Linked DNA regions of Sinorhizobium meliloti. The protein of the gene in region 3 interacts with the protein of the main gene of each other region in a pairwise test. Links are inferred from orthologs where the notes say so. Each region holds a gene or a part of one and is shown on either strand. Other genes may lie near its edges. The genes, in order: JOH52_RS17545, JOH52_RS04400 and JOH52_RS16250.

Region 1 (10,820 bases), 260 kb from region 3 along the record:
TCGCCGGTGAGCGGAGAGGATCGGCTCGAGGCGGAAGCACTGCGGCGTCTGTGCGGCGTAGAGATCGGTTCGCGGAACGGTCTCGGCAACGAGGCCGGCCGCCTTCGTACGCTTCAGCGTGTCGGCGACCGCAATTGCCGGCAGGAGGGCCTGGGCGCCGTCACGAAGCGCCGCACCGCAGCGATCGAGCAGTGTGTGATCGAAAAAGGGGCGCACCGCGTCGTGGATCATCACGTATTCCACGCCGGTAGCGGCGACCGCTTCCAGCCCGGCGAGCACCGAAAGCTGGCGCGTCGCTCCGCCGTGGACCACCGTCAGCTCCAAGGCCCCGGCCATCCGCTTGCGGGCCGCCGCGAACAGCTCTTCGTCATCGGGGTGGATCACGACGACGACAGGTCCCGCTCCGGGCCATGTCGCGAAAATGTCAAGCGTATGGGCGATAACGGGCCGATCACCGATCGTGCGGTATTGCTTCGGTCCCTCGGCCGACTGGCCGGCGCGCTCGCCGCGGCCGGCCGCAACGATCACGACGCCGCAGGAGAACTGTTCTTCGCCTTGCATCTTCTGTATGTGGTCCCGCATTCGCCAATATTCGCCGTGATGTACCGCGAAGGTCCTGCCATGGCCAGCCATGCGAGGAATTTTGTCCCGCGCGTCGAAAAGGCTTGGCAAGCAGAAGAACAATGTCTAAAAATAGTGCAAGATTTTCATGTGCCTGAAAGATATGCATTTGCCCTCGACGGCTTTTTCACCCTCGCTTCTGATCGGGAATGTCGAAATCCGCAATCGCGTAGCGCTCGCGCCGATGTCCGGCGTGACGGATCTGCCCTTTCGCATGCTTGCCTGGCGTTTCGGCGCGGGGTTCGTCGTGACCGAGATGGTGGCGAGCCGCGAACTGGTCGGTAACGCCGCCGAATCCTGGGCGCGGCTGAAGAATTCCGGCATCGATCCGCACATCGTGCAACTCGCCGGGCGTGAAGCGCACTGGATGGCCGAGGCGGCGAGGATCGTCGAGGCCAATGGCGCCGATATCATCGACATCAACATGGGCTGTCCCGCGAAGAAGGTCACCGGCGGCTATTCCGGATCTGCGCTGATGCGCGATCCGGATCATGCGCTTTCGCTGATCGAAGCGACGGTCAAAGCAGCCACGGTCCCGGTAACGCTCAAGATGCGCCTCGGCTGGGATGAGAATTCGATCAATGCGCCGCTGATTGCCCGAAGGGCCGAGGAGGCAGGCGTGAAGGCGATCACCATTCACGGACGAACACGCATGCAATTCTACAACGGCAAAGCCGATTGGGATGCGATCGGGGCCGTCCGCGAGGTGGTCTCCATCCCGCTGATTGCCAATGGCGATGTGGATTCGGTTGCGGATGCGCATGAGATCCTGCGTCGGTCGGGCGCGGACGCCGTCATGGTCGGTCGATCGTGCCAGGGACGGCCGTGGCATGCTGGCGTTCTCGCCGGCGCTGCTGCTCACCCGGATGCGTCGGGCGTCGCCCGCATATTCGCGGAGCATTACGAGATGATGCTCGAATTCTACGGCGTGGAGGTCGGGCTGCGGACCGCCCGCAAACATGCGGGCTGGTATCTCGATCGTTTCGCGCCCGAGCTTCCCGCTTCGGAGAAAGCCGCGATTCTGACATCGACCGAGACGGGTTTCGTACGCGACAGCGTGGTAGCCGCCATTGTTCGCTCCGGCGGGGCGGCGGCGAGGGAGGAGATTGCGGCATGACCGAGAAGGCAACGGCACCGGTGGAAGGTGCCAACGATCTTTCCATGGCCGTGCTGAACGCGATCCAGAATCCGGTCATCCTGGTGGACGAGAACGGCTTCGTCGCCTTTGCGAACTGGGAGGCCGAATCCTTCTTCGGGGCCAGCGCCAACCATCTTGCGCGCCACGATATCAGCGCTTTCATTCCATTCGGCAGCCCGCTCCTGACGCTGATCGAGCAGGTTCGCGAGCGTCGGGCGGCGGTCAACGAGTACCGGGTGGACCTCAGCTCTCCGCGCCTTGGAGCCGACAAGCTCGTCGACCTCTATGTGGCCCCGGTACTGTCGCAACCCGGATCGGTGGTGATCGTCTTTCAGGAACGGTCGATGGCGGACAAGATCGACCGCCAGCTCACCCACCGTGCCGCAGCGCGGTCCGTTACCGGCCTTGCTTCGATGCTCGCCCACGAGATCAAGAATCCGCTTTCGGGCATTCGCGGCGCCGCGCAGCTCCTGGAAACCTCCGTCAATGACGAGGATCGCGCCCTGACGAGACTGATCTGCGACGAAACGGACCGCATCGTCTCGCTCGTAGACCGGATGGAGGTCTTCTCCGACGAGCGCCCGGTCGACCGCCTGCCGCTCAACATCCATGCGGTGCTCGACCACGTCAAGGCGATCGCCAAGGCCGGCTTTGCCCGGAGAATCAAGATATCGGAACATTACGATCCGTCGCTTCCCCCGGTTTTCGCGAACCGCGACCAGTTGGTTCAGGTCTTCCTGAATCTGATCAAGAACGCGGCCGAGGCGATCGGCGACAGGGCGGACGGCGAGATTTTGCTGACGACGGCCTATCGGCCGGGCATTCGCCTTTCGGTCGCCGGAACGCGCGAAAAGATCTCGCTGCCTCTGGAATTCTGCGTGCATGACAACGGTCCGGGCGTCCCTCCCGATCTGCTGCCGCATCTTTTCGACCCGTTCATCACCACCAAGACGAACGGGTCCGGTCTCGGCCTGGCGCTTGTGGCCAAGATCATCGGCGGCCACGGCGGCATCGTCGAATGCGACAGCCAGCATAGCCGCACGACCTTCCGCGTTCTCATGCCGGCATCCAAGGGGCTGGCGGCCGATGAAGAAACTCCGATGACAAAAGGAACCAATGGATGACGGGCGCAACGATCCTCGTCGCGGATGACGACGCAGCCATTCGCACCGTGCTGAACCAGGCGCTCAGCCGTGCCGGATACGATGTGCGCATCACCTCCAATGCCGCAACCCTCTGGCGCTGGATAGCAGCCGGCGACGGCGACCTGGTCGTGACCGATGTCGTGATGCCGGATGAAAACGCCTTCGATCTCCTGCCACGGATCAAGAAGGCACGGCCGGATCTGCCGGTTCTCGTGATGAGCGCTCAAAATACCTTCATGACGGCCATCAAGGCTTCGGAGAAGGGCGCTTACGATTATCTGCCGAAGCCGTTCGATCTGACGGAGCTGATCGGCATCATCGGCCGGGCGCTCGCCGAACCGAAGCGACGGCCCTCCAAACTCGAGGACGATTCGCAGGACGGGATGCCGCTGGTCGGCCGTTCCGCCGCCATGCAGGAAATCTACCGCGTGCTTGCGCGGCTGATGCAGACCGACCTCACGCTGATGATCACCGGCGAGTCCGGCACCGGCAAGGAACTCGTTGCCCGTGCACTGCACGACTATGGCAAGCGGAGAAATGGCCCCTTCGTCGCCATCAACATGGCGGCGATCCCGCGCGACCTCATCGAGTCGGAACTGTTCGGTCATGAGAAGGGGGCTTTTACCGGCGCCCAGACGCGCTCCACCGGGCGCTTCGAGCAGGCCGAAGGGGGGACGCTCTTCCTCGACGAAATCGGCGACATGCCGATGGATGCGCAGACGCGTCTCCTGCGCGTGCTGCAGCAGGGCGAGTATACGACCGTCGGCGGACGCACGCCGATCCGCTCGGATGTCCGCATCGTCGCTGCCACCAACAAGGACCTGAAACAATCGATCAATCAGGGCCTTTTCCGCGAAGACCTCTACTATCGCCTGAATGTCGTGCCCCTGCGTCTGCCGCCCCTGAGAGACCGCGCCGAAGACATCCCGGACCTTGTCCGCCATTTCGTCCAGCAGGCCGAAAAGGAAGGGCTCGACGTCAAGCGCTTCGATCAGGAGGCGCTCGAATTGATGAAGGCGCATCCCTGGCCGGGCAATGTGCGCGAGCTCGAGAACCTCGTTCGCCGTCTGACGGCACTTTATCCACAGGATGTCATTACCCGCGAAATCATCGAGAACGAACTGCGTTCGGAGATCCCGGACAGCCCGATCGAGAAGGCCGCGGCGCGCTCGGGCTCGCTGTCGATATCGCAGGCGGTCGAGGAAAACATGCGGCAGTATTTCGCGAGCTTTGGCGATGCCTTACCGCCCTCCGGCCTCTACGATCGCGTCCTTGCGGAAATGGAATATCCTCTGATCCTCGCGGCTCTGACGGCGACTCGCGGCAACCAGATCAAGGCGGCCGACCTCCTGGGTCTCAACCGCAATACGCTGCGCAAGAAGATCCGCGAACTCGGGGTCTCGGTGTACCGCAGCTCGCGTAGCGCTTGACTGAGATGCAACACCGTTGCATTTTCGCCACAATGCGTTGCTTGAACCTCGCATAAGCGTCGATTCGCCGGCGCGCGGTCGCAGCCGGTCGATCAGACGGGTGCGGGCGGGGAGCTTTGCGTATCCGAAAGGAGACGCGGCGCTTTAAGGTTCAATGTCTCGGTCCGGAACGCAGGCGTATGCCGGTGTCGTCGGTACGCCGGTTGGGGGTAGCACTTTTCATGGTGGATGGAATGGCCTTGCCATTGGGCACGGAGGACGGAGTCACTGCTGCCCAGGATCGGCGAGCCTCCTTTGCCTTGCCGGGGCTTATGCTCGCCACCGGTGCCCTGATCTGCGCCACCTTGTCGCTGCTCGTTCTCCTCGGTCTGACCCCGATCCGGCCCGAGAGAAACATCGTGATCGCCTGTGCCGGCATCAACGGCCTCTTCGTCGTGGGCCTGATCTATCTCATCGCTCGCGAGATCTTCAGACTGCTCAGGGCGCGCAGCAAGGGAAGAGCCGCAGCGCGCCTGCATGTGCGCATCGTCGCGCTCTTCTCGATCGTCGCGATCACGCCGGCGATCCTCGTCGCGATCTTCGCCAGCATCACCCTCGATGTCGGCCTCGACCGCTGGTTCTCGCTGCGTACGCAGGCGATCGTCCGTTCCTCCCTGAACGTCGCGCAGGCCTACGTCCTCGAGAATGCCAGCTACCTTCAGGGTCAGACGGTGTCGATGGCCAACGACCTGGAGCGCAATCGCCAGCTCTATAGCCTCGACCGTACCGGCTTCGTCGAGCTGATGACACGGCAGGCGAGGGGGCGCGGCATGCTCGGCGCATTCCTCGTGCGCGCTGACGGCAGCGCCATACTCCAGGCCAATATTTCGACCGATCGTCCGCTGCCGGCGATCCCGCAGGACGCACTGAAGAGCACCATTGCCGGTCAGCCGACGCTTATCCCCCCGGGCGTGACCAATCTGGTGGGAGCCGTCATTCCGCTCGAAAACATTCCGGGCACCTATCTTTACACCGTCCGAAACGTCGATCCGGAAGTCATGCGATCGATGCGGCTGATGGAAGAGAACACTGCGGAATACAAGACGCTCGAGGCCGGGCGGACCTCCCTGCAGATCGCCTTCGGCGTCCTTTACATCGGTTTTGCCCTGATCGTGCTGCTGGCGGCGATCTGGACGGCCATTGCGGTCGCCGACCGCATCGTCCGGCCGATCCGGCAGCTGATCGGCGCCGCCGACAGCGTCGCTTCCGGCAATCTCGACGTCGTCGTTCCCGTGCGCGCCGTCGACGGCGACGTCGGCAACCTGTCGCGCACGTTCAACAAGATGGTGAGCGAAATTCGGACCCAGCAGGATCAGATCCTGGTGGCGAAGGACGAGGTCGACCAACGCCGCCGCTTCATCGAGGCAGTGCTCTCCGGCGTAACGGCGGCAGTCATCGGCGTCGGCAGAGATCGCCGCATCACCATCTTCAATCCGTCTTCGGAAGGGATGCTCAAGAAGGCGGCGCCGGAGCTCATCGGAGCGAATCTCAGCGACGTGGCCCCGGAAATCGAAGCGGTTCTGGTCGAGGCCGAGAGCCGCTACCGCAACGATTACCGCAAGCAGATCAATATCATGCGCGGCGGCACCGAGCGCACGATGAATGTTCAGGTGACGCGAGAGGAGGGCGACGAATCGCATGGCTCCTATGTCATCACCGTCGACGACATCACGGATCTGGTAATCGCGCAGCGCTCCACCGCCTGGGCGGACGTCGCTCGCCGCATCGCACACGAGATCAAGAACCCGCTGACGCCGATCCAGCTCTCGGCCGAGAGGCTGAAACGCCGCTACGGCAAGCAGATCGATCAGGAGGACCGTGCGGTCTTCGACCAGTGCACCGAAACGATCGTGCGCCAGGTCGAGGACATCGGCCGGATGGTCGACGAATTCTCCGCCTTCGCGCGGATGCCGAAGCCCACGAAGGAGAAGTCCGACCTGCGGGCGATCCTGAAGGACGCCGTATTCCTGCGCGAGATGGGCAACAGCCACATCAACTTCGTCCGCGATTTCGGCGACGAACCGCTCGAGGGGCAGTTCGACGGCCGCATGCTGGGTCAGGCATTCGGCAATCTCGTCAAGAACGCGGTGGAGGCGATCGAAGCCGTGCCCGCGGGAACGTCACGAGGCGCGCCCACAGTCGTCATCCGATCCCGTCGCGATGATACCACCGGCCGCTTCGTGGTCGACGTCATCGACAACGGCAAGGGGCTTCCGACCGAGAACCGGCACCGAATTCTGGAGCCGTACATGACGATGCGGGATAAGGGCACCGGTCTCGGCCTCGCTATCGTCAAGAAGATCATAGAGGACCACGGCGGGCAACTGGAACTGCACGACGCACCGCCGGACTTCGACGGTGGCGCCGGGGCGATGATCCGGGTGGTTCTGCCGCCCGCCGGCGAGACCGGGGGCGAAGATAATTTGAAGGATAAGGGTAATACCAATGGCGGCTGATATTCTGGTTGTGGATGACGAGGAGGATATTCGCGAGATCGTCTCGGGAATCCTTTCGGACGAGGGCCATGAAACGCGGACCGCTTTCGACAGCGAGAGCGCTCTCGCGGCGATCAACGACCGTGTGCCGCGCCTGATCTTCCTGGACATTTGGATGCAGGGAAGCAAGCTCGACGGCCTGGCACTGCTCGACGAGATCAAGAACCGGCACCCCGATTTGCCGGTGGTGATGATCTCAGGTCACGGCAACATCGAAACCGCCGTTTCCGCGATCAAGCGCGGAGCCTATGATTTCATCGAGAAGCCGTTCAAGGCCGACCGGCTGATCCTGATCGCCGAGCGGGCGCTCGAGAATTCCAAGCTCAAGCGGGAAAACTCAGAGCTGAGACGGAAGTCGGGCGATCCGGTGGAACTGATCGGAACCTCCGTTGCCGTGTCGCAACTGCGCCAGATGATCGAGAAAGTGGCGCCCACCAACAGCCGTATCATGATCCAGGGACCGTCCGGCTCCGGCAAGGAACTCGTCGCGCGGATGATCCATCGCAAGTCCGCGCGTGCCAACGGTCCTTTCGTGGCTCTCAATGCGGCTGCGATCACGCCCGACAGAATGGAGATCGCGCTTTTCGGTACCGAAGGAACGACGGGGCAGCCGCGTCGAACGGGTGCACTCGAGGAGGCCCACGGGGGCATCCTCTACCTGGACGAGGTCGGCGAAATGCCGCGCGAAACGCAGAACAAGATCCTGCGCGTCCTCGTCGACCAGCAGTTCGAGCGGGTCGGCGGCTCCAAGCGCGTCAAGGTCGATGTCCGCATCATCTCCTCGACCGCCTACAATCTCGAGAACATGATCACCGAGGGCCTGTTCCGCGAGGACCTGTATCACCGGCTCGCCGTCATTCCGGTGCGCGTTCCCGCTCTTGCGGAGCGGCGCGAGGACATCCCTTTCCTGGTCGACATGTTCATGCGACAGGTAAGCGAACAGGCCGGCATCCGTCCCCGCAAGATCGGCGAGGATGCGCTGGCCGTACTGCAGGCGCATGATTGGCCCGGCAATATCCGCCAACTGCGCAACAACATCGAGCGCCTGATGATCCTCGCGCGCAGCGACGGTCCCGATACGCCGATCACCGCCGACATGCTGCCGAACGAGGTTGGGGACACCCTGCCGAAGATCTCGGCGCAGGGCGATCAGCACATCATGACCCTGCCGCTGCGGGAGGCTCGCGAGATGTTCGAACGCGATTATCTGATCGCCCAGATCAATCGCTTCGGCGGCAATATCTCGCGCACCGCCGAATTCGTCGGAATGGAGCGCTCCGCCCTTCATCGCAAGCTGAAGTCGTTGGGCGTGTGATCAGAAACCCATAACGAGCCATCGGCAGATCCGTCCCAGACGTAAGGAATAGCAATGAAGGTGATCATATGCGGGGCAGGGCAGGTCGGTTACGGCATCGCCGAGCGGCTGTCGCGCGAGAATAACGACGTTTCGGTGATCGACACGTCGGCCGCGCTGATTGCCTACATAACCGAGACGCTGGACGTGCGCGGTTACGTCGGCCACGGGGCGCATCCGGATGTACTGGCGAAGGCGGGCGCCGACCAGGCCGACATGCTCATCGCGGTAACGCTGTACGATGAGGTCAACATCGTCGCCTGCGAAGTAGCCCATGCGATTTTCAACGTACCGACCAAGGTCGCCCGCATCCGCGCGCAGAGCTATCTTGCGCCCGAATATTCCGACCTCTTTTCGCGCGAGAACGTCCCGATCGACGTGACGATCTCTCCGGAAATCGAGGTAGGGCGGCTCGTGCTTCGCCGCATATCCTTTCCCGGCGCCACCGACGTGGTGCGCTTCGCGGACGATCGGATCGCGATGGTTGCAATCGAATGTATGGAAGACTGCCCCGTCGTCGACACGCCGCTGCAGCAATTGAGCGAGCTCTTTCCCGATCTGCACGCGACCGTGACCGGTATCTTCCGGGACGGTAAGCTGATCGTTCCGCATTCCTCCGACCAGTTGAAGACCGGCGATCTCGCCTATGTGGTCTGCGACCGGGACCATGCCCGCCGCACGCTGGCGCTCTTCGGCCATGAAGAACAGGAGGCGCGGCGGATCATCATCCTCGGCGCCGGCAATATCGGCTATTTCGTCGCGCGAACGATCGAGGAACAGCAGCCGCGCATGCGGGTGAAACTCGTCGAAAACGACCGGGATCGCGCCGTGCTCGTCGCCGACAAGCTCAACAGCACGGTGGTCCTCCACGGCTCGGCCATGGATCAGCGGATCCTGGCGCAAGCGGATGTCCAGGAGGCGGATCTCGTCGTCGCGCTGACGAATAACGACCAGATCAACATCCTCGGGAGCATGCTTGCCAGGAGGCTTGGAGCGAAGTCGACCCTCGTGCTGATCAACGAACCGGCCTATCAGGACTTCGCCGGCGCCGCCGGTGTCGACGCCTATATCAATCCGCGCGCCGTCACCATCTCGCGTGTGCTGCAGCACGTGCGAAAGGGCCGCATCCGGTCGGTCTACGCGGTGCAGAACGGCATGGCGGAGGTGATCGAGGCAGAGGCGCTCGAAACCTCTCCGCTGGTCGGCAAGGCGCTGCGCGAGCTCGAATTGCCGGAGGGTATCCGCATCGGCGCGCTCTATCGCGACAAGGCCTATGTGCGCCCAGACGGCAACACGCGGATCAAGGCGAAGGACCGCGTGGTCCTCCTCGCGGCCGCCGAGACCGTCCGCGATGTCGAACAGCTCTTCCGCGTCAGCATTCAATATTTCTGAGGGCCTCAGCCATGCCGAGAATCGCCTATGTCAACGGCACTTACGTCCGGCACGCCGAAGCCGCCATTCACGTCGAGGACCGGGGTTACCAGTTTGCCGACGGCGTCTACGAGGTCTGCGAGGTGCGGCACGGCTTCATCATCGACCTGACCCGACACCTCGATCGCCTAGGGCGATCCCTGGGCGAGCTCAGGATAGGCTGGCCGATGAGTCGTGCGGCGCTGATCCATGTCATCCGGGAGGTGCTGCGCCGAAACAGGGTCCGCAACGGGCTCTTCTATCTGCAGGTGACCCGCGGCGTCGCGCGGCGGGATCATGTTTTCCCTGATGCGGACACGCCGCCTTCGATCGTCGTCACCGCCAAACGCACGGATCCCGGGGCGATCGCCCGGAAGAATGCCGAGGGCATATCGGCGATAACGGTGCCGGAGAACCGGTGGGATCGCGTCGATATCAAGAGCGTCGGCCTTCTCCCGAATGTGCTTGCCCGTCAGCAGGCGAAGGAAGCGGGCGCGCAGGAGGCGATCTTCGTCGACGTGGACGGCATGGTCAAAGAGGGGGCGGCGACGAATGTATGGATCGTGGACCGCGAAGGGACGTTACGCACCCGCCCGGCGGAAAGTGGCATTCTGCGCGGCGTGACCCGCACCACCCTGATGGACGTGGCCAAGCCGCTGGGCCTTGCGATCGAGGAAACGGCCTTCTCCGTGGAAGAAATGCTCGCAGCGCGGGAGGTCTTCATCACCGCTGCTACCAGCATCTGCTTTCCCGTCGTTTCCGTCGACGGAAAGACGATCGGCAACGGTCATCCAGGAAGCATAGCACAGAATATTCGCGAGGCCTTTTTCGACATTGCGGAAAAGACGGTGATTTGATACCAAACCCTGCGGAGGTGCCGGGATCGTACGTGACACCTTAAAAATTAACAAAATGCACCGGCGCCAGAACGCCGGCAAATAAGAAAGAAGCGGCGCGATGGCGGAACGTTCTCAAAACTTGCAGGATCTCTTTCTCAACACGGTCCGCAAGCAAAAGATTTCTTTGACCATATTCCTCATCAACGGCGTCAAGCTGACGGGTGTCGTAACATCGTTTGACAATTTCTGTGTGCTGTTGCGCCGCGACGGTCATTCTCAGCTCGTCTACAAGCACGCCATCTCGACGATCATGCCGGGCCAGCCGTTGCAGATGTTCGAGAATGAGGAA
Region 2 (6,049 bases), 2.4 Mb from region 3 along the record:
CGACCGCAAGAATCCGGCGAGCCAGCTGATCGACGACCTGCCGCTGTTCCAGGTTGCCGTCCGGCGAGAGGAGGCGGCGAGGGCATCGTCGGGTCCTTCGAAGGTCGAGGAGGCCCTGAAGGCGCTCAACCCGGACGACATGACGCCGCGAGAGGCGCTCGACGCGCTTTACGCGCTCAAGAAGGAGCTTTCCAACCGCTGATTTCGCCCGGCTATTTCCCCTGTCATTCGGCCGGCAAAAGGGCTATACAGCGGCGCTTGCAACGAATGATCTAAGTCGGACAGGACGCCCCTCGGCACTTCATGGCCAGACACGAAACCTCCTTTCCCGAAATCCTGGACGTGGCGGCGCTTCGGGCCAGGTGCGACTTCATCGCCTCCGCTCATGCCGAACAGCGCGAACCGATGCGCCGGGCCTTGCTTGCGGCCTTCAAGGAGGCAAATGTCGCGGGCCGCGCCAAGGCGCGCGAGTTGCTCGCCGCAGACGGCGCAGGAATAAAATGCGCAGAGCGCATCTCCTGGCTTCAGGACCAGCTGATTACCCTTTTGCACGACTTCGTGCTGAACCAGGTGTTCGACGCCGCGAAGGCCCCCGAGGCTTCGCGCATCGCGGTCACCGCCGTCGGCGGCTACGGCCGCGGAACGCTCGCGCCCGGCTCGGACATCGACCTCCTCTTCCTCCTGCCCGCCAAGAAAGCGGTCTGGGCGGAGCCGGCGATCGAATTCATGCTCTATATCCTGTGGGACCTCGGCTTCAAGGTCGGTCACGCAACGCGAACGATCGAGGAATGCATCCGCCTGTCGCGTGCGGACATGACCATCCGCACCGCGATCCTCGAATGCCGCTATGTCTGCGGGTCCGCGGCTCTGGCGAACGAACTCGAAACGCGCTTCGACCATGAGATCGTCCGCAATACCGGTCCGGAATTCATTGCCGCCAAGCTCGCCGAGCGGGACGAGCGTCATCGCAAGGCGGGCGACACGCGCTACCTCGTCGAGCCGAACGTCAAGGAAGGCAAGGGCGGCTTGCGCGACCTGCACACGCTCTTCTGGATTTCGAAGTATTTCTACCGGGTCAAGGACTCTGCGGATCTGGTCAAGCTCGGCGTGCTTTCGAAGCAGGAATACAAGCTCTTTCAGAAGGCCGAGGATTTTCTCTGGGCGGTGCGCTGCCACATGCATTTCCTGACCGGCAAGGCGGAGGAGCGCCTCTCATTCGACATCCAGCGCGAGATCGCCGAGGCGCTCGGCTATCACGACCACCCCGGGCTCTCGGCGGTGGAACGCTTCATGAAGCACTACTTCCTGGTGGCCAAGGACGTCGGCGACCTGACCCGGATCTTCTGCTCGGCGCTGGAGGACCAGCAGGCCAAGGACACGCCCGGGATCACGGGCGTCATAAGCCGCTTCCGCAATCGCGTCCGCAAGATCGCGGGCACGCTCGATTTCGTCGATGACGGCGGGCGCATCGCACTTGCGGGTACCGATGTGTTCAAGCGCGACCCGGTAAACCTCATGCGCCTGTTCCACATCGCCGACATCAACGGGCTCGAATTCCACCCGGCGGCGCTGAAGCAGGTGACCCGTTCCCTGGGCCTGATCACGCCGCACTTGCGTGAAAACGAAGAGGCCAACCGGCTTTTCCTGTCTATACTCACCTCGCGGCGCAATCCGGAACTGATCCTTCGCCGGATGAACGAAGCGGGGGTGCTCGGCCGCTTCATCCCGGAATTCGGGAAGATCGTCTCGATGATGCAGTTCAACATGTACCACCACTATACGGTGGACGAGCATCTCCTGCGCTCGGTCGACGTCCTCTCCCGCATCGAGCGGGGGCTGGAGGAGGAGGCGCATCCCCTGACGGCGATGCTGATGCCTGGCATCGAGGACCGCGAAGCCCTCTACGTCGCCGTTCTGCTGCACGACATCGCCAAGGGGCGCCCCGAAGATCATTCGGTGGCCGGCGCCAAGGTCGCGCGAAAGCTTTGCCCGCGCTTCAGGCTGACCCCGAAACAGACCGAAATGGTCGTCTGGCTGGTCGAGGAACATCTGACCATGTCGATGGTCGCGCAGACCCGCGACCTTAACGACCGCAAGACCATCGTCGATTTCGCCGAACGGGTCCAATCCCTCGAACGGCTGAAGATGCTGCTCATCCTCACCGTCTGCGACATCCGCGCCGTCGGGCCCGGCGTCTGGAACGGCTGGAAGGGCCAGCTCCTGCGCACGCTCTACTACGAGACCGAGCTTCTGCTCTCGGGAGGTTTTTCGGAACTGTCGCGCAAGGAGCGGGCGAAGCACGCCGCCCACATGCTGGAGGAGGCGCTCGCCGACTGGCCCAAGAAGGAGCGCCAGGCCTATGTGCGGCTGCATTACCAGCCCTATCTCCTGACCGTGGCGCTCGAGGAGCAGGTGCGCCATGCAGGCTTCATCCGCGAAGCCGACCGCGCGGGCAGGACGCTCGCGACCATGGTTCGCACCCATGATTTCCACGCCATCACCGAAATCACGGTGCTGTCGCCGGACCATCCGCGCCTGCTGACCGTCATCGCCGGCGCTTGCGCCGCAGCGGGTGCCAACATCGTCGGCGCGCAGATCCACACGACGTCGGACGGCCGGGCGCTCGATACCATTCTCGTCAACCGCGAATTCTCGGTCGCCGAGGACGAAACACGCCGGGCAGCGAGTATCGGCAAGCTGATCGAGGACGTGCTCTCCGGCCGCAAGAGGCTGCCCGAGGTGATCGCCAGCCGGACGCGTGTGAAGAAGCGCAGCAGGGCCTTCACCGTGACGCCGGAGGTGACAATCAGCAATACGCTGTCGAACAAGTTCACCGTCATCGAGGTTGAGGGCCTCGACAGGACCGGTCTGCTTTCCGAAGTGACCGCCGTGCTGTCAGACCTGTCGCTCGACATCGCGTCGGCCCACATCACAACCTTCGGCGAAAAGGTGATCGACACCTTCTACGTCACCGACCTGGTCGGCTCGAAGATCACCAGCGAGAACCGGCAGATGAACATCGCAGCGCGCCTCAAGGCGGTGCTGGCGGGCGAGGTGGACGAAGCGCGCGAGCGCATGCCCTCCGGCATCATTGCGCCGACCCCTGTGTCCCGTGTACCCCACGGTTCCAAAACGACAAAAGCCGAAACATGAGTCTGGTCAAGAAATTCGCTACCGTCGGCGGCGCAACGCTCGGAAGCCGGCTCTTCGGCTTCATCCGGGAAACCTTCATGGCGGCCGCACTCGGCACCGGCCCGGTCGCCGATGCCTTCAACACCGCCTTCCGGCTGCCGAACACCTTCCGCAGGCTTTTTGCCGAAGGGGCGTTCAATTCGGCCTTCGTGCCGCTTTTCGCCAAGGAGATCGAGGCGCACGGCATGGACGGCGCCCGGCGCTTTTCCGAGGAGGTCTTCGGCGTCCTCTTCACCGTTCTTCTTCTGCTGACGATCGCCATGGAACTGTCGATGCCTTTCATCGTCGGGCAATTGATCGCTCCCGGATTTGCCGACGACCCCGCGAAATTCACAAGCACCGTCACCTTCGCGACGATCATGTTTCCCTATCTCGCCTGCATGTCGCTGGCGGCGATGATGGCGGGCATGCTCAATTCGCTGCACCGCTATTTCGCCGCAGCCATCGCGCCGGTCTTCCTGAACTTCATCCTGATCGCCGTGCTGGCCTACGCCTGGTACAGCGGCCAGGATGCGGTCGCGGTGGGCTACGACCTCTCCTGGGGGGTGCTGGCCGCGGGCCTCGTGCAACTGGCGATCGTCTGGGTCGCGGTGCGCAATGCCGGGATCCGGATCGGCTTTCGCCGGCCCCGGCTGACGCCGAACGTCAAGCGCCTGCTGGTGCTGGCACTTCCCGCGGCGATCACCGGCGGCATCACCCAGATCAACCTCCTGATCAACACCAATATCGCTTCTGCAAAGGAAGGCGCCGTCTCGTCGCTCGTCTATGCCGACCGCATCTATCAGCTGCCGCTCGGCGTCGTCGGCATTGCCGTTGCGACCGTGCTCCTGCCCGAGCTTGCACGCGCTCTGCGCGGCGGCAACCTCAACGAGGCTGCGAACCTGCAGAACCGTTCCGTCGAATTCACGCTGTTCCTCACGCTCCCCGCCGCCGCGGCGCTGCTCGTCATGTCGGAGCCGATCGTCCGGCTCCTCTTCGAGCGCGGCCAGTTCTCGCCGGAATCCACCGTCGTCGTCGGGCATATCCTGGCGATCTACGGCCTCGGCCTGCCGGCTTTCGTGCTGATCAAGGCTTTCATTCCCGGTTTCTTCGCCCGCGAGGACACCCGCACGCCGATGATCTTCGCCGGGATTTCCGTGGCAGTGAACGTCTCCCTGGCGCTGACGCTTTTTCCGTCGCTTGCCGCAAGCGGCATCGCGACGGCCGAAATCGTCGCCGGCTGGGTGAACGCCTTGCTTCTTTTCGCGACGCTCGTCTGGCGTGGGCACTGGGGGCGCGATATTCCCCTGCTGACGAGGATTCCCCGGCTGGTGATCGCCGCTGCGATCATGGCGGCCGCCTTATACGTTGCCGTGGATTGGCTCGCCTTCCCGCTATCTTCCGCCGCACCGCTTGCGACCCGCGCCCTTACCCTCTGCGGCCTGATCGCCGCCGCGATGGCGATCTATTTCGCGGTCGCGTTCGGGATCGGCGGCGCGAGCCTCTCGATGATCCGCCGCAGCGTCAAACGGGGGGCATCGGCCTCGTCCGTCGAGCGGGCGAGCGAAGGGGCGGATCGGCAATGAGACAGTCGGTTGCCCGTGTCGCCATCGTCGTGCCCGGCTACGACGAGGGCATCGCCTTTTACTGCGGCAAGCTCGGCTTCGACCTCCTCGATGACAGCGACCTCGGCGGCGGCAAGCGCTGGGTCGTCGTGCGGCCGAAAGGTGCGGCGGAGACCGCTCTCCTGCTCGCCCGGGCCGAGGGCGAAAGGCAGCGCGCCGCAATCGGCAATCAGGCCGGCGGGCGGGTCGGCTTCTTTCTCTTTACCGACGACTTCGGCCGCGATCACGCCGCCATGCTTTCCGCAGGCGTCACGTTCCTCGAGGCGCCCCGCCATGAGGTCTACGGAACCGTTGCCGTCTTCGTCGATCCCTTCGGCAATAGGTGGGATCTCCTCCAGCCCGCGTGACCATGCCTCTTGATTGCGCCCGGCCCGCCGTGCATAAGCGCGGCGGATATCAACTGGAGCCGGGCCCTCCACAAGCCCGATTGGGGACGACATGAACGAATTCAAGCCGCTCGTATTTTCCGGTGTTCAGCCGACCGGCAACCTGCATCTCGGCAATTATCTCGGCGCGATCCGCAAATTTGTCGCCCTTCAGGAAAACAACGATTGCATCTATTGCGTCGTCGACCTGCACTCGATCACGGCTCAGCTCGTGCATGAGGACCTGCCGGGCCAGATCCGTTCGATCGCGGCCGCTTTCATCGCCTCGGGCATCGACCCCGAAAAGCACATCGTCTTCAACCAGTCGGCCGTGCCGCAGCATGCCGAGCTCGCCTGGATATTCAATTGCGTCGCCCGCATCGGCTGGATGAACCGGATGACCCAGTTCAAGGACAAGGCCGGCAAGGACCGTGAAAACGCTTCGCTCGGCCTGCTCGCCTATCCGAGCCTGATGGCGGCCGACATCCTCGTTTATCGCGCCACCCACGTGCCGGTCGGCGACGACCAGAAACAGCATCTGGAGCTCACCCGCGACATCGCCCAGAAATTCAACATCGACTTCATGGAGCATATCCGCCGCGGTGGTTACGGCGTCGACATCGTGGTCGGCGAAGAGCCGATCCATGCCTATTTTCCGCCGGTCGAACCCCTGATCGGCGGCCCGGCGCCGCGCGTCATGTCGCTGCGCGACGGCACCAAGAAGATGTCGAAGTCGGATCCATCCGATCTGTCGCGCATCAATCTGATGGACGATGCCGACACGATCCTGAAGAAGATCCGCAAGGCCAAGACCGATCCGGACGCGCTTCCGAGCGAAGCGGACGGTCTTAAGGATCGGCCGGAGGCCGAAAATCTCGTCGGCATTTA
Region 3 (10,791 bases):
GTCGATCTTCTGCTGGGGCGTCGTCACGGGCATGAAGACGACTCCGGGAACGCCGAAGTGGCGGCAGACGAAAGCAAAGCCCTGAGCGTGATTGCCCGCGGAAGCGCAAACGAAGGTCTTCCCGGCCGCTCCGGAGCCGAGCGACTTGCGGAAGAAATTGAAGGCGCCGCGGATCTTGTAGGAGCGCACCGGCGAAAGGTCCTCGCGCTTCAGGAAGACGGTCGCCCCACAGCGCGCGCTCAGGTGCTCGTTGAGCTGAAGCGGCGTCGGCGGAAAGATCTCGCGCATCGCCGCTGCCGCTTTTTCAACATCCTGCTTCATCACGTGACTTCACCCGTTGAGTTTGCCGATGGCAGTCGCTATTGCACATTGCCGCGCCGGAGACCATCGATTTGACACGAATCGGTCACGCACGGCACTATCGCGGCCGCTTCGATCGCCGGCCCACCGACAAACCGCTTGCAGGAAATCAAGAGCTTGAACGCGAATCTGATCCGGCATGCTGTCCATCTCGCGGCGATCCTGGGGCTCTATCTCTCCGGCGCGATGCTGATTCCGGCCCTGGTCGATCTCTATTATGGTCACCCGGACTGGCAGGTCTTCGCCGTGACCGCCTTCATGTCGGGCGCAATCTCGTCGACGACGTTCATGGCGACCCGCGCAGGCCCCCCGCCCTTCTCGAAGAAATTCGGCTTCCTGGTTGTGAATGTCCTGTGGATCGTGTTTTCGATCGTCGGCGCCATTCCACTCTGGCTGTCCTCGGTAAAGCTGGATTTTGCCCAGGCCCTGTTCGAGTCCGTCTCGGCGGTAACGACGACCGGCTCGACCGTAATCGTCGGGCTCGATGACGCGCCGCCCGGCCTCTTGCTCTGGCGGTCGCTCCTGAGCTGGTTCGGCGGCATCGGCATCGTCGTTCTCGGCCTGTTCATCATCCCCTATCTGCGTGTCGGCGGAATGTCCTTCTTCAAGATGGAATCCTCCGACACCAGCGACAAACCCTTTGCCCGGCTCGCGAGCTTCGGCCGCGCCTTCCTCGTCGTGTACGTGTCGATCACTCTGCTGTGCGCGATCAGCTATGCCATGCTCGGGATGAACAGGTTCGACGCGATCAACCACGCGATGACGACCGTCGCGACGGGCGGCTTTTCTACGCACGACGCGTCATTCGGCTACTTTTCCAGCATTCCCCTGCTCTGGGCCAGCACGTTCTTCATGACGGTCTGCAGCCTGCCCTTCTCCATCCTGATCGTGCTCGTCGTGCGCGGGCGCCTGGACGCCCTTCGCGATCCTCAGATCATCGTATTTCTGGGCTATCTCACCGCATTCTCGGTTGCGGTCGCGGCCTATCACCGGCTCGCCAACGGCGTCGAGTTCCACCTCGCGCTTACCTATGCCTTCTTCAACATCACGTCGATATTGTCGACCACGGGCTATGCGAGCGAAGATTACAGCCTTTGGGGACCGTTCGTGGTCATGGTCGCGTTCATATGCACGTTCATCGGCGGTTGTTCAGGCTCGACAGCGGGCGGCATGAAGGCCTATCGGTTCGTCGTGCTCTTCAACGCCATCCGGTCTGCCCTGAACAAGCTCGTCTACCCGAATGCGATCTACGCGGTCCGGTACGGGAAGAATACGGTCGACGCGGACGTGCAGCGCGCCATTCTGCTGTTCTTCATCACCTATATCCTGCTCTGGGTCTTCGGCAGTCTGGTCATGGGTGCCCTCGGCTATGATCTCGTCACGGCCGTGTCGGCCGTCATCACGTGTCTCTCCAATGTCGGCCCCGGCCTCGGCAGCCTTATCGGCCCTGCGGGCAATTTCTCGACACTCCAGGATCCCGAGCTCTATCTGCTGTCGCTGATGATGCTGCTCGGGCGTCTGGAGGTCCTGACCGTCCTCGTCGTGCTCACTCCGATCTTCTGGAAGCAGTAACAGCCGCCGCTCGGCTGCAGCCTTGCCTTGACTTGGTGTGCCAAATGCCGAAAGCTCAGAGCGATCGGGCATTTGGAAAGCGCGATGCCGAGATACCTGCTCCTGCTGGCGGCACTCACGAACGCCACCGTCATCCTCGCCGACACGCAGGCAGAGGCGGGTCCGCTTGCCGACGCTGCGGCGAAGGCCGAACAGCAGGCGAGCTCCGGCGATGCCGCCGGCGCCCAGGAAACCTTGCGCAAGGCCATGAGCGACTTTTCGCAGACCCTTCCCTTCGCCATCGGCAAGGCGGTCTTCGTCACAGCAGCACCGGCCGGCTTTGCAATGTACGAGCCCCGGCCCGATCCGGTATTCGAAGCCGGCGAAACGCTCATATCCTATGTCGAGCCCGTGGGACTTACCTGGAAGGAGGCAAGCGACGAGGGTAAGCTCGAGACACGCTTCACGGTCGACTTCGACATCCTGAATCCGAAGGGAGAGGTCCTCGCCAGCCAGAAGGCGTTCGGCGATTTCACCTTCAAGGGCTATCAGCGCAACCAGGAAATCTATGCGACGCTGAGGATCGACGTCGCCGGGGCACCATCAGGGAATTATGTGCTGCGCTACCGCTTCAACGACACCAACAGCGGCAGGAGCGCAAGCGTCGATCAACCATTCGAGATCTCCGGCCCTTGAGGGATTGCCGATCTTGCAGCTTTGGTGCGGACGACGGGAATCGAACCCGTACGGTTTCCCGAGGGATTTTAAGTCCCTTGCGTCTACCAGTTTCGCCACGTCCGCCCGCAGCTTAAATCAGGCACATAGGCGATTCAGTCAAGGGGATGTTTTGCCGCCGCCCTGCCTCACGTCAAGCCGGACCCTCGTCGGGCGCCGAAAGCGCCGCACCGGGCAGGTAGAGCGAAATCGGTCGGATCTCGTATACGGCGGTCGGGTTGACCCGGCGCAATTCGCGCGCCGTCTCGACGGCGGCTTCAAGGTTCGGGCAGTCGACCACGTAGAGGCCGAGCAACTGCTCCTTGGTCTCGGCAAAGGGACCGTCGATGATCATGCCGGCACCATCGCCCCGCAACGTCACGGCATCCCTGGTCGAGCCAAGCCGTGCGGCCGGTCCCAATCGCTTTTCCCGGACGAGGCGATCATTGACCTGCAGCAGATCGTCCATCAGCTTGGCATCTGCCTCCCTGGTCCAGGATTCGACCACCTCTTCCTCGTGATAGGCCAATATCGCGTAGAACATGGATCCCTCTCCAAAACCCCATACGGTGCCCGGGTCAGGCACAACGACATGCATGAAACAGTCACGCGGATGCGAAACGATCCCGAGGAACCGCACCTCATGAATCGAAGCGATTAGATCGTTTCTGCAGCGCGCGGGCAAGCCCGGCTTCTAACGGGGCGCGCACCAATCGCGCGCCTGAAGTTGGGTCAGCCGCTCGACGTGCTCAAAGCTCGCCATCGGTCACCTTTGGAGGAACGCGGCCGGTGTGATGGGTCGGATTGTCCGATCCTGCGCCTTCGGCCGGTTTCTCTTTCTTTGTGGTTTGGCCACTTCTGGCCGGCGGCTCGTCGGTGCCGGATTCCGCCGCCTGATCCGGGAGCGGCTGTGGCTCCATGTCCATTTCTTTCGGTTCCGGTTTCCATGTGGGAGACGGCATCGGCTGGTCCGTCAGATCGTCATATTTGGGATTGCTCATGGCTCGCTCCTTTCGGTCTCGCCAGATCAACCCCGGACATTTCTGAAGGTTCCTCATGGCCCTGCCGGCCCGTTCGAGGATCGGGGAATGGCATCTGCCCAAGAAATTTTGCAACCCCTGATTCGCCAGGGGTTCAATCGCGGCATGTCAATGGCAAGATAATGCAGGGCTCAAGGGCATCCTTGATGATGATTACGGAGGGTGGGGCGTGCGTTCACTGCAAGCGTTCGGCGGCATAGCCTTGCTTTCCGAAGACCTCGACACGCTGCAGCGCGTGTTCGACAAGCTGTGCCGCGAACATCGATGGCCGCGCGAGAGCGCGCAGGCTCGGCGGTTCGGGAGGATGCTGATCCGGGAATATCAGTCCGGCACGAGAGATGAGGGACTTCTTCTGCGAGCGGGACAAGCCTTCGTCAGTCAGGCCAACGCACAAAAGAAACTGGCCTGAACAGAGGCCCGGCTGTGCGGCGAGGGCGCCGGCAATGACCGGCTCAATGATAGTAGAAACAGTCGCAGTCGGCTCGCGTGGCGTCCTCTCCTCTCCACACCCTGACGGCCAGCTTTGACGACTCGCCGGTCTCGTCAAGCCGCAATCCCAACAGCGAAATCGCCGCCGCCTTGGGATTCGGCGCGTCTATTTCGATGACTGATCCGACCTGGTGAACGCCCAGGCGTGCAGTCCAGGTAAAGATCTGAACATTGTAATGCATGGAAATTCTCCATTTTCGGTCGCCGCCTGCGCGGGTCGCATAACCAAGGACAACGGCTTCGCGTCAATTGCCCTCCAACGCAGCATCGTCAGCCATCCTCTACGGTTGCTTCCGGTCGATCTCCGCCGTCGGCATGTTCGAAATGCCAGTTTCCCTTCTCATCCTGGAAGCTGATCTCCTCGTCGTCGCCGCCGACCTGCTGTTCGGCTGCTGCAGCTTTGGCGGCCGCCAGCGCCATCTCGCGACTGGGAAAGGGCTCTGAATATGCATCGGCTGCCTTGTAGGCCCAGCCTCCATCGTGTGGAACGATGAAATAAGTGATCTGCACCATCCTTCACTCCCATGGATGTTCAAGGACAGTCCCTGCCCTCGACGGGCCGCGCCGCGCGGGCCCTTTAGTTCCTCCTTGCTGCCGCATGCTTCCCTGAATCGGAGCCGGTCTGAGAAAAACACGCAGCCATTCAAAGTGCTGTAGCGACCTTGCCTGCTAAAAAAAGCACGTCGCCGTCGGGCATTTCTGATGCCGAATGCGGCGATGTTAACACAAAATTGCCCCATTGGGCCACATTTGCGAAGGCTTGCGGGCCGATATTCCGCGACCCGGCCGAGGGGCGGACTGTGATCCGAATCGCCCGCAAAAAAGGGCGCGGCTCGATCGGGAGCCGCGCACGAAGGTTGAAGGTCGTCAGTCCGCGAGCTTTGCGGCAATCCGCGCGACATGCGCACCCTGAAAGCGGGCGGCTTCGAGTTCGACCGCGGAGGGCTGGCGCGAACCGTCGCCGCCGGTGATCGTCGAGGCGCCATAGGGCGATCCGCCCTTGACTTCCTCAACGCCCATCTGACCCTGGAAGGCATAGGGAAGTCCGACGACCACCATGCCGTGATGCATCATCGTGGGAATGAGGCCGAGAATCGTTGATTCCTGGCCGCCGTGCTGGGTCGCCGACGAGGTGAAGGCGGAGCCCACCTTGCCGACGAGCTTCCCTTTTGCCCAGAGGCCGCCGGTCTGGTCGATAAAGTTACGCAATTGCGAAGCGACGGTCCCGTAGCGGGTGCCCGCGCCGAAGATGATTGCATCGTAATCCGCCAGCTCCTCGACGGTCGCGACCGGTGCCGGCTGGTCGAGCTTGAAATGCGAAGCTTTCGCCACGTCCTCCGGCACGAGTTCCGGAACGCGCTTGACGGCTACTTCGGCACCGGCCGATCTTGCACCTTCCGCGACCGCATGGGCCATCGTCTCGATATGCCCATAGGCCGAATAGTAAAGAACCAGTACTCTAGCCAAAACGATACTCCTTGTTGTCCGGCAATTCCGCTTGATCGCCGCGGCCGGCAGGATTTATCAAAACGCATACCACTGCCAGTGCAGGGATGGTCGACAGACTGTTCAGCTTTTTTCAACACTGACGAGATCGCGTTCGCGATCCGAATACGCCTGGAGCGCCAATGACCAGCCCCACGATCGTCACCGCCGCCATGCTCGCCATCGGCGACGAGCTTCTCTCCGGCCGGACCAAGGACAAGAACATCGGCCACCTCGCCGATATGCTCACGATGGTCGGCATCGATCTGCGCGAGGTGCGCATCGTCGCCGACGACCAGGACGCGATCGTGGAGGCGCTCAATGCCCTGCGCAGCCGCTACCGCCACGTGTTTACTTCCGGCGGCATCGGTCCGACCCATGACGACATCACTGCCGATGCGATTTCGAAGGCCTTCGGGGTCGAGTGCATTCACGAGCCGAAGGCAATGGAGCTGCTTGCCGCGATGTACGAGCGCCGCGGCATGGAGTTCACCGAGGCGCGCAAGCGGATGGCCCGCATGCCTGAAGGCGCGACCCACATTCCCAATCCGGTATCGACCGCACCCGGCTTCGCCATCGAGAACGTCTATGTCATGGCCGGCGTGCCCCAGGTGTTCCAGGCGATGCTCGACGCGCTGCTGCCGAGCCTTGAGACCGGCACGCCCGTCCTTTCCCGTACGGTTCGCTCGCCCTATGGCGAGGGCGACATCGGAGCGCCGCTGACCGAGGTGCAGAAGAACCATCCCGAAACGAGCATCGGCTCCTATCCGAGATTCGACGGCAAGAGCTTCTCGACGGATATCGTGATCCGGGCCCGCGATGCCACGGTGCTTGGCGCCGCCGAAACCGAGGTGATCGCGATGATCGAGGCGATCGGCCGATCACGCGAGAAACACCAGCCCTGAACTCCGCGTCGGCGAAATCATTGCAGATCGCGGTGCTCGCGGCTGGACTGGCTCTTGCACTTTCGGCTTCATTGCCGCTATTGCATCAGGCATGAACTAGTGTCGGCGGCGTGGCCGTCGAACTGCAGCAACGCTTATCGCCGACAGCGCAAAGAAGCCGGAGTCCGTCATGTCTCTTCCCGAGAAAGCCTTTCCTGTATCCTGGGATCAATTCCACCGTGACGCCCGTGCCCTGGCCTGGCGGCTGGCCGACAACGGGCAGGAATGGCGCGCGATGGTCTGCATCACGCGCGGCGGCCTTGTTCCGGCCGCTATCGTCAGCCGGGAACTCAACATCCGGATGATCGAAACGGTCTGCATCGCCTCCTATCACGACTACGACACGCAGGGCCAGATGAAGGTGCTCAAGAGCATCTCGCCTGAGATCGCAAAGGATGGGGGCGAAGGCGTTCTCATCGTCGACGATCTGACCGACACCGGCAAGACTGCCGCCGAGGTTCGCGCGATGCTGCCGAGGGCGCATTTCGCTGCGGTTTACGCAAAGCCGAAGGGTCGCCCCCTCGTCGACACTTTCGTGACCGAAGTCAGCCAGGATACCTGGATCTACTTCCCCTGGGACCTCGGTTTCACCTACCAGGAACCGATTGCCAAGGGCACGCGCGGCTAGCGTGTTTCACTGTTTCATCGACAAAGTGAAACACCCCAACACTTTGCTGGAAGTGCTCTCCTGACAGGACGCTCGGCGTTCTAAGCATTCCCTCGAAGCGGCGCTATGCTCTCGACAAGGCTCTCGGCCGTTGCCGTGCGGCCGGCCACGACACCGGCCTCGCCGTGGCGCCAGACCGCGGACGCTGCCGCCTGGAAAGCAGGCATCCCCTGTGCCAGGTGGGCGCCGATGATCCCCGCAAGTACGTCGCCCGAACCTGCCGTCGCGAGCCAGGGCGGCGCGTTGACATTGACGGCGGCCCGGCCGGACGGCGCGGCAACGACCGTATCCGGCCCCTTATAGACGATCACGGCATGGCTGAGCCTTGCTGCGGCCTGAGCCTTTTCGATCTTGGACAGCGCCGCATCCTCGGCGATATCCGGAAAGAGCCGGGCGAACTCCCCTTCGTGCGGCGTCATCACCACCTCACCGCCCTCTGCCGCGATCCTGTCGAAGAGTTGCTCCCTGCCCTCTCGGAACGAACTTATCCCGTCGGCATCGAGCACCAGTGCGCGGCCGCAGAGCATGAGCACGAAATCCCGCGCCTTTTTGCCGACGCCGAAGCCGGGTCCGAGAACGAAGGCATTCAGGCGTCTGTCCTTGAGCCAGGCGGCAAGGCCGGCAGCGTTGTTGATTTCCTTGAGCATGACGGCGGTGAGGTGCGCCGCATTGACGGCGAGCGCTTCCGCCGGAGAGGCAAGCGTCACCAGCCCCGCGCCGGCGCGCAGGCCGGCCGCCGCCGACAGCCGCGCGGCCCCGGTCGAAACCGGTCCGCCGCAAAGCACGGCGAGATGGCCGCGTTTGTATTTGTGGGTCGCGGGATCGAGCGCGCCGAGGTGTTGCTCCCACATCGCGGGTGTGTTGACGTGAAGATCGCCGGCTCTATCCGCAACGAGCCTTGCCGGAATGCCGATATCGAAAATTTCAAGCGTGCCGCAGCGGGCGCGACCCGGCATCAGCAGATGGCCGGGTTTGGCCGCCATGAACGTCACCGTGTGGGCCGCAACGAAACTCAAGCCCCGGATTTCGCCCGTCCGCCCGTCTATGCCGGATGGCAGGTCCACGGCGAGGACCGGTACTCCGCTCGCATTCACTTGCTCGATGACTGTTCTCGCCTCGTCCGGCACATCGCGCGCAAGCCCTGCCCCGAAAAGTGCGTCGATGACGACATCACCCGATTGCGGCCCGTAGGCGTCGAGGGGTCGCGGTACAAGCGCAAAGGCATCGCGCGCCCGCGCGGCGTCGCCCTTCAGCATCGCCGCGTCGCCGAGCGCAAAGACGGCGACGCTTGCGCCGGTATCGGCGAGCGCGGCAGCGGCGATATAGCCATCGCCGCCGTTGTTGCCCGGGCCGCAAAGCACCACAAAGCGCAATGCTTCCGGGTAAAGCCGCAAGGCGGCGGCTGATACGGCCGTTCCCGCCGAACGCATGAGCGAGAAGCTATCGATCCCCGAACGCGCGGCATCCTTGTCGACCGCTGTCATTTCCGCCGGGGTCACGAGGACATTCGAAAGCGCCTGAAGCATGGAAGCGATCTAATCCCGACCGAAAGCGCAAGACAAGAGCAGCGTTGACGGAAAGCGACGTGACTAAGAAATGTGCATTTGCACACTATAAGTGCTCAAATAACATGCTTCGAGCACGAAACGCAGCGATCCTCCGTCGCGCGCCGGCGTCGAACACTCAAAACCTCATAAAAAATAGGCAGAATGCCATTGCAGAAGCCACTGCCCCATCGGCACCTATCGCGTTACCACTGGAAATTTCGCAATCTGCGCGTCATTCCTCTACAAAAGTGGCACGCTACGTGCATAGTGTGAGGCCAAGCGGGCAGAACCTGCTTTAAAGGGAGAAGCGGAGAGACATTTTCTCATGAAAAAGATCGAAGCGATCATTAAGCCTTTCAAGCTCGACGAAGTGAAGGAAGCCCTTCAGGAGGTCGGCCTGCAGGGGATCACCGTCACGGAAGCCAAGGGCTTCGGGCGGCAGAAGGGACATACGGAGCTCTACCGCGGCGCAGAATACGTCGTCGACTTCCTGCCGAAGGTGAAGGTCGAAGTGGTGCTGGCGGACGAAAATGCGGAGGCCGTGATCGAAGCCATCCGCAATGCCGCGCAAACCGGCCGCATCGGCGATGGCAAGATTTTCGTATCTAATGTGGAAGAAGTGATCCGCATCCGTACCGGCGAAACCGGCCTCGACGCCATCTGATCGCGTCTGGCGATCTCACCTATCCGGGGGCCGTCCGGCCCCGTCTTTCCAATCCTCGTCATCACACAGGGAATTGCAACAAATGACGACTGCGAATGAAGTTCTGAAGCAGATCAAGGAAAACGACGTCAAGTTCGTAGACCTGCGCTTTACCGACCCCAAGGGCAAGCTGCAGCACGTGACGATGGATGTCGTCTGCGTCGACGAAGACATGTTCGCCGACGGCGTCATGTTCGACGGTTCCTCGATCGGCGGCTGGAAGGCTATCAACGAATCCGACATGGTGCTGATGCCCGATCCGGAAACGGCGCATATGGACCCGTTCTTCGCCCAGTCCACGATGGTCATCTTCTGCGACATTCTCGATCCGGTTTCGGGCGAAGCCTATAACCGCGACCCGCGCGGCACGGCCAAGAAGGCAGAAGCCTACCTCAAGGCCTCCGGCATCGGCGACACGGTCTTCGTAGGTCCGGAAGCGGAATTCTTCGTCTTCGACGACGTCAAGTACAAGGCCGATCCGTACAACACCGGTTTCAAGCTCGACAGCTCCGAACTGCCCTCCAACGACGACACGGACTACGAGACCGGCAACCTCGGTCACCGCCCCCGTGTCAAGGGCGGCTATTTCCCGGTTCCGCCGGTTGACAGCAGCCAGGACATGCGCTCCGAAATGCTGACCGTGCTGTCCGAAATGGGCGTGACGGTTGAAAAGCATCACCACGAAGTGGCAGCGGCGCAGCACGAGCTGGGCGTCAAGTTCGATGCCCTCGTGCGCAATGCCGACAAGATGCAGATCTACAAGTATGTCGTGCACCAGGTCGCCAATGCCTATGGCAAGACCGCGACCTTCATGCCGAAGCCGATCTTCGGCGACAACGGCTCGGGCATGCACGTGCATTTGTCGATCTGGAAGGACGGCAAGCCGACCTTTGCCGGCGACGAGTATGCCGGGCTTTCCGAATCCTGCCTCTACTTCATCGGTGGCATCATCAAGCATGCCAAGGCGCTGAATGCCTTCACCAACCCGTCGACGAACTCCTACAAGCGCCTCGTCCCGGGTTATGAAGCACCGGTCCTGCTCGCCTATTCGGCCCGCAACCGCTCGGCCTCCTGCCGCATCCCCTTCGGCACCAACCCGAAGGCGAAGCGCGTCGAAGTCCGCTTCCCCGATCCGACGGCGAACCCCTACCTCGCCTTCGCCGCGATGCTGATGGCCGGTCTCGACGGCATCAAGAACAAGCTCCACCCCGGCAAGGCCATGGACAAGGACCTCTACGACCTGCCGCCGAAGGAACTGAAGAAGATCCCGACCGTCTGCGGCAGCCTGCGC

What was found.
Region 1: the proteins of JOH52_RS16250 (region 3) and JOH52_RS17545 interact in binary tests that used the Escherichia coli proteins (3 or more experiments, as listed by UniProt). The link is inferred for Sinorhizobium meliloti from one-to-one orthologs.
Region 2: the proteins of JOH52_RS16250 (region 3) and JOH52_RS04400 interact in binary tests that used the Escherichia coli proteins (3 or more experiments, as listed by UniProt). The link is inferred for Sinorhizobium meliloti from one-to-one orthologs.

Annotation. Positions count from the first base shown.
Region 1 is NZ_JAGIOS010000001.1:3,611,063-3,621,882, reverse strand. Bases 810-3,808 are described here. They hold JOH52_RS17545 (two-component system sensor histidine kinase NtrB), read left to right. Parts: upstream 810-1,734; coding sequence 1,735-2,883; downstream 2,884-3,808. Other genes in these bases: ntrC (nitrogen regulation protein NR(I)), read left to right, coding at 2,880-3,808; dusB (tRNA dihydrouridine synthase DusB), read left to right, coding at 810-1,738. Outside these bases: JOH52_RS17555 (bifunctional 2-C-methyl-D-erythritol 4-phosphate cytidylyltransferase/2-C-methyl-D-erythritol 2,4-cyclodiphosphate synthase), read right to left, coding at 1-561; more of dusB, read left to right, coding at 710-809; more of ntrC, read left to right, coding at 3,809-4,334; two-component system sensor histidine kinase NtrY, read left to right, coding at 4,514-6,829; two-component system response regulator NtrX, read left to right, coding at 6,819-8,183; Trk system potassium transporter TrkA, read left to right, coding at 8,238-9,614; JOH52_RS17520 (D-amino-acid transaminase), read left to right, coding at 9,626-10,489; RNA chaperone Hfq, read left to right, coding at 10,590-10,820.
Region 2 is NZ_JAGIOS010000001.1:912,622-918,670, reverse strand. The notes cover bases 1-3,353. They hold JOH52_RS04400 ([protein-PII] uridylyltransferase), read left to right. Parts: upstream 1-303; coding sequence 304-3,153; downstream 3,154-3,353. Other genes in these bases: murJ (murein biosynthesis integral membrane protein MurJ), read left to right, coding at 3,150-3,353; mutS (DNA mismatch repair protein MutS), read left to right, coding at 1-202. In the rest of the region: more of murJ, read left to right, coding at 3,354-4,757; JOH52_RS04390 (VOC family protein), read left to right, coding at 4,754-5,143; trpS (tryptophan--tRNA ligase), read left to right, coding at 5,235-6,049.
Region 3 is NZ_JAGIOS010000001.1:3,362,434-3,373,224, reverse strand. Bases 7,822-10,791 are described here. They hold JOH52_RS16250 (P-II family nitrogen regulator), read left to right. Parts: upstream 7,822-9,122; coding sequence 9,123-9,461; downstream 9,462-10,791. Other genes in these bases: glnA (type I glutamate--ammonia ligase), read left to right, coding at 9,544-10,791; JOH52_RS16255 (bifunctional ADP-dependent NAD(P)H-hydrate dehydratase/NAD(P)H-hydrate epimerase), read right to left, coding at 7,822-8,776. Outside these bases: ilvA (threonine ammonia-lyase), read right to left, coding at 1-321; JOH52_RS16310 (TrkH family potassium uptake protein), read left to right, coding at 478-1,932; JOH52_RS16305 (hypothetical protein), read left to right, coding at 2,017-2,607; JOH52_RS16295 (YciI family protein), read right to left, coding at 2,780-3,169; JOH52_RS16290 (hypothetical protein), read right to left, coding at 3,375-3,626; JOH52_RS16285 (hypothetical protein), read left to right, coding at 3,835-4,074; JOH52_RS16280 (hypothetical protein), read right to left, coding at 4,118-4,336; JOH52_RS16275 (DUF2188 domain-containing protein), read right to left, coding at 4,425-4,667; wrbA (NAD(P)H:quinone oxidoreductase type IV), read right to left, coding at 5,022-5,621; JOH52_RS16265 (competence/damage-inducible protein A), read left to right, coding at 5,783-6,544; gpt (xanthine phosphoribosyltransferase), read left to right, coding at 6,714-7,211; more of JOH52_RS16255, read right to left, coding at 7,292-7,821. UniProt on the Escherichia coli protein: P-II indirectly controls the transcription of the glutamine synthetase gene (glnA). P-II prevents NR-II-catalyzed conversion of NR-I to NR-I-phosphate, the transcriptional activator of GlnA. When P-II is uridylylated to P-II-UMP, these events are reversed.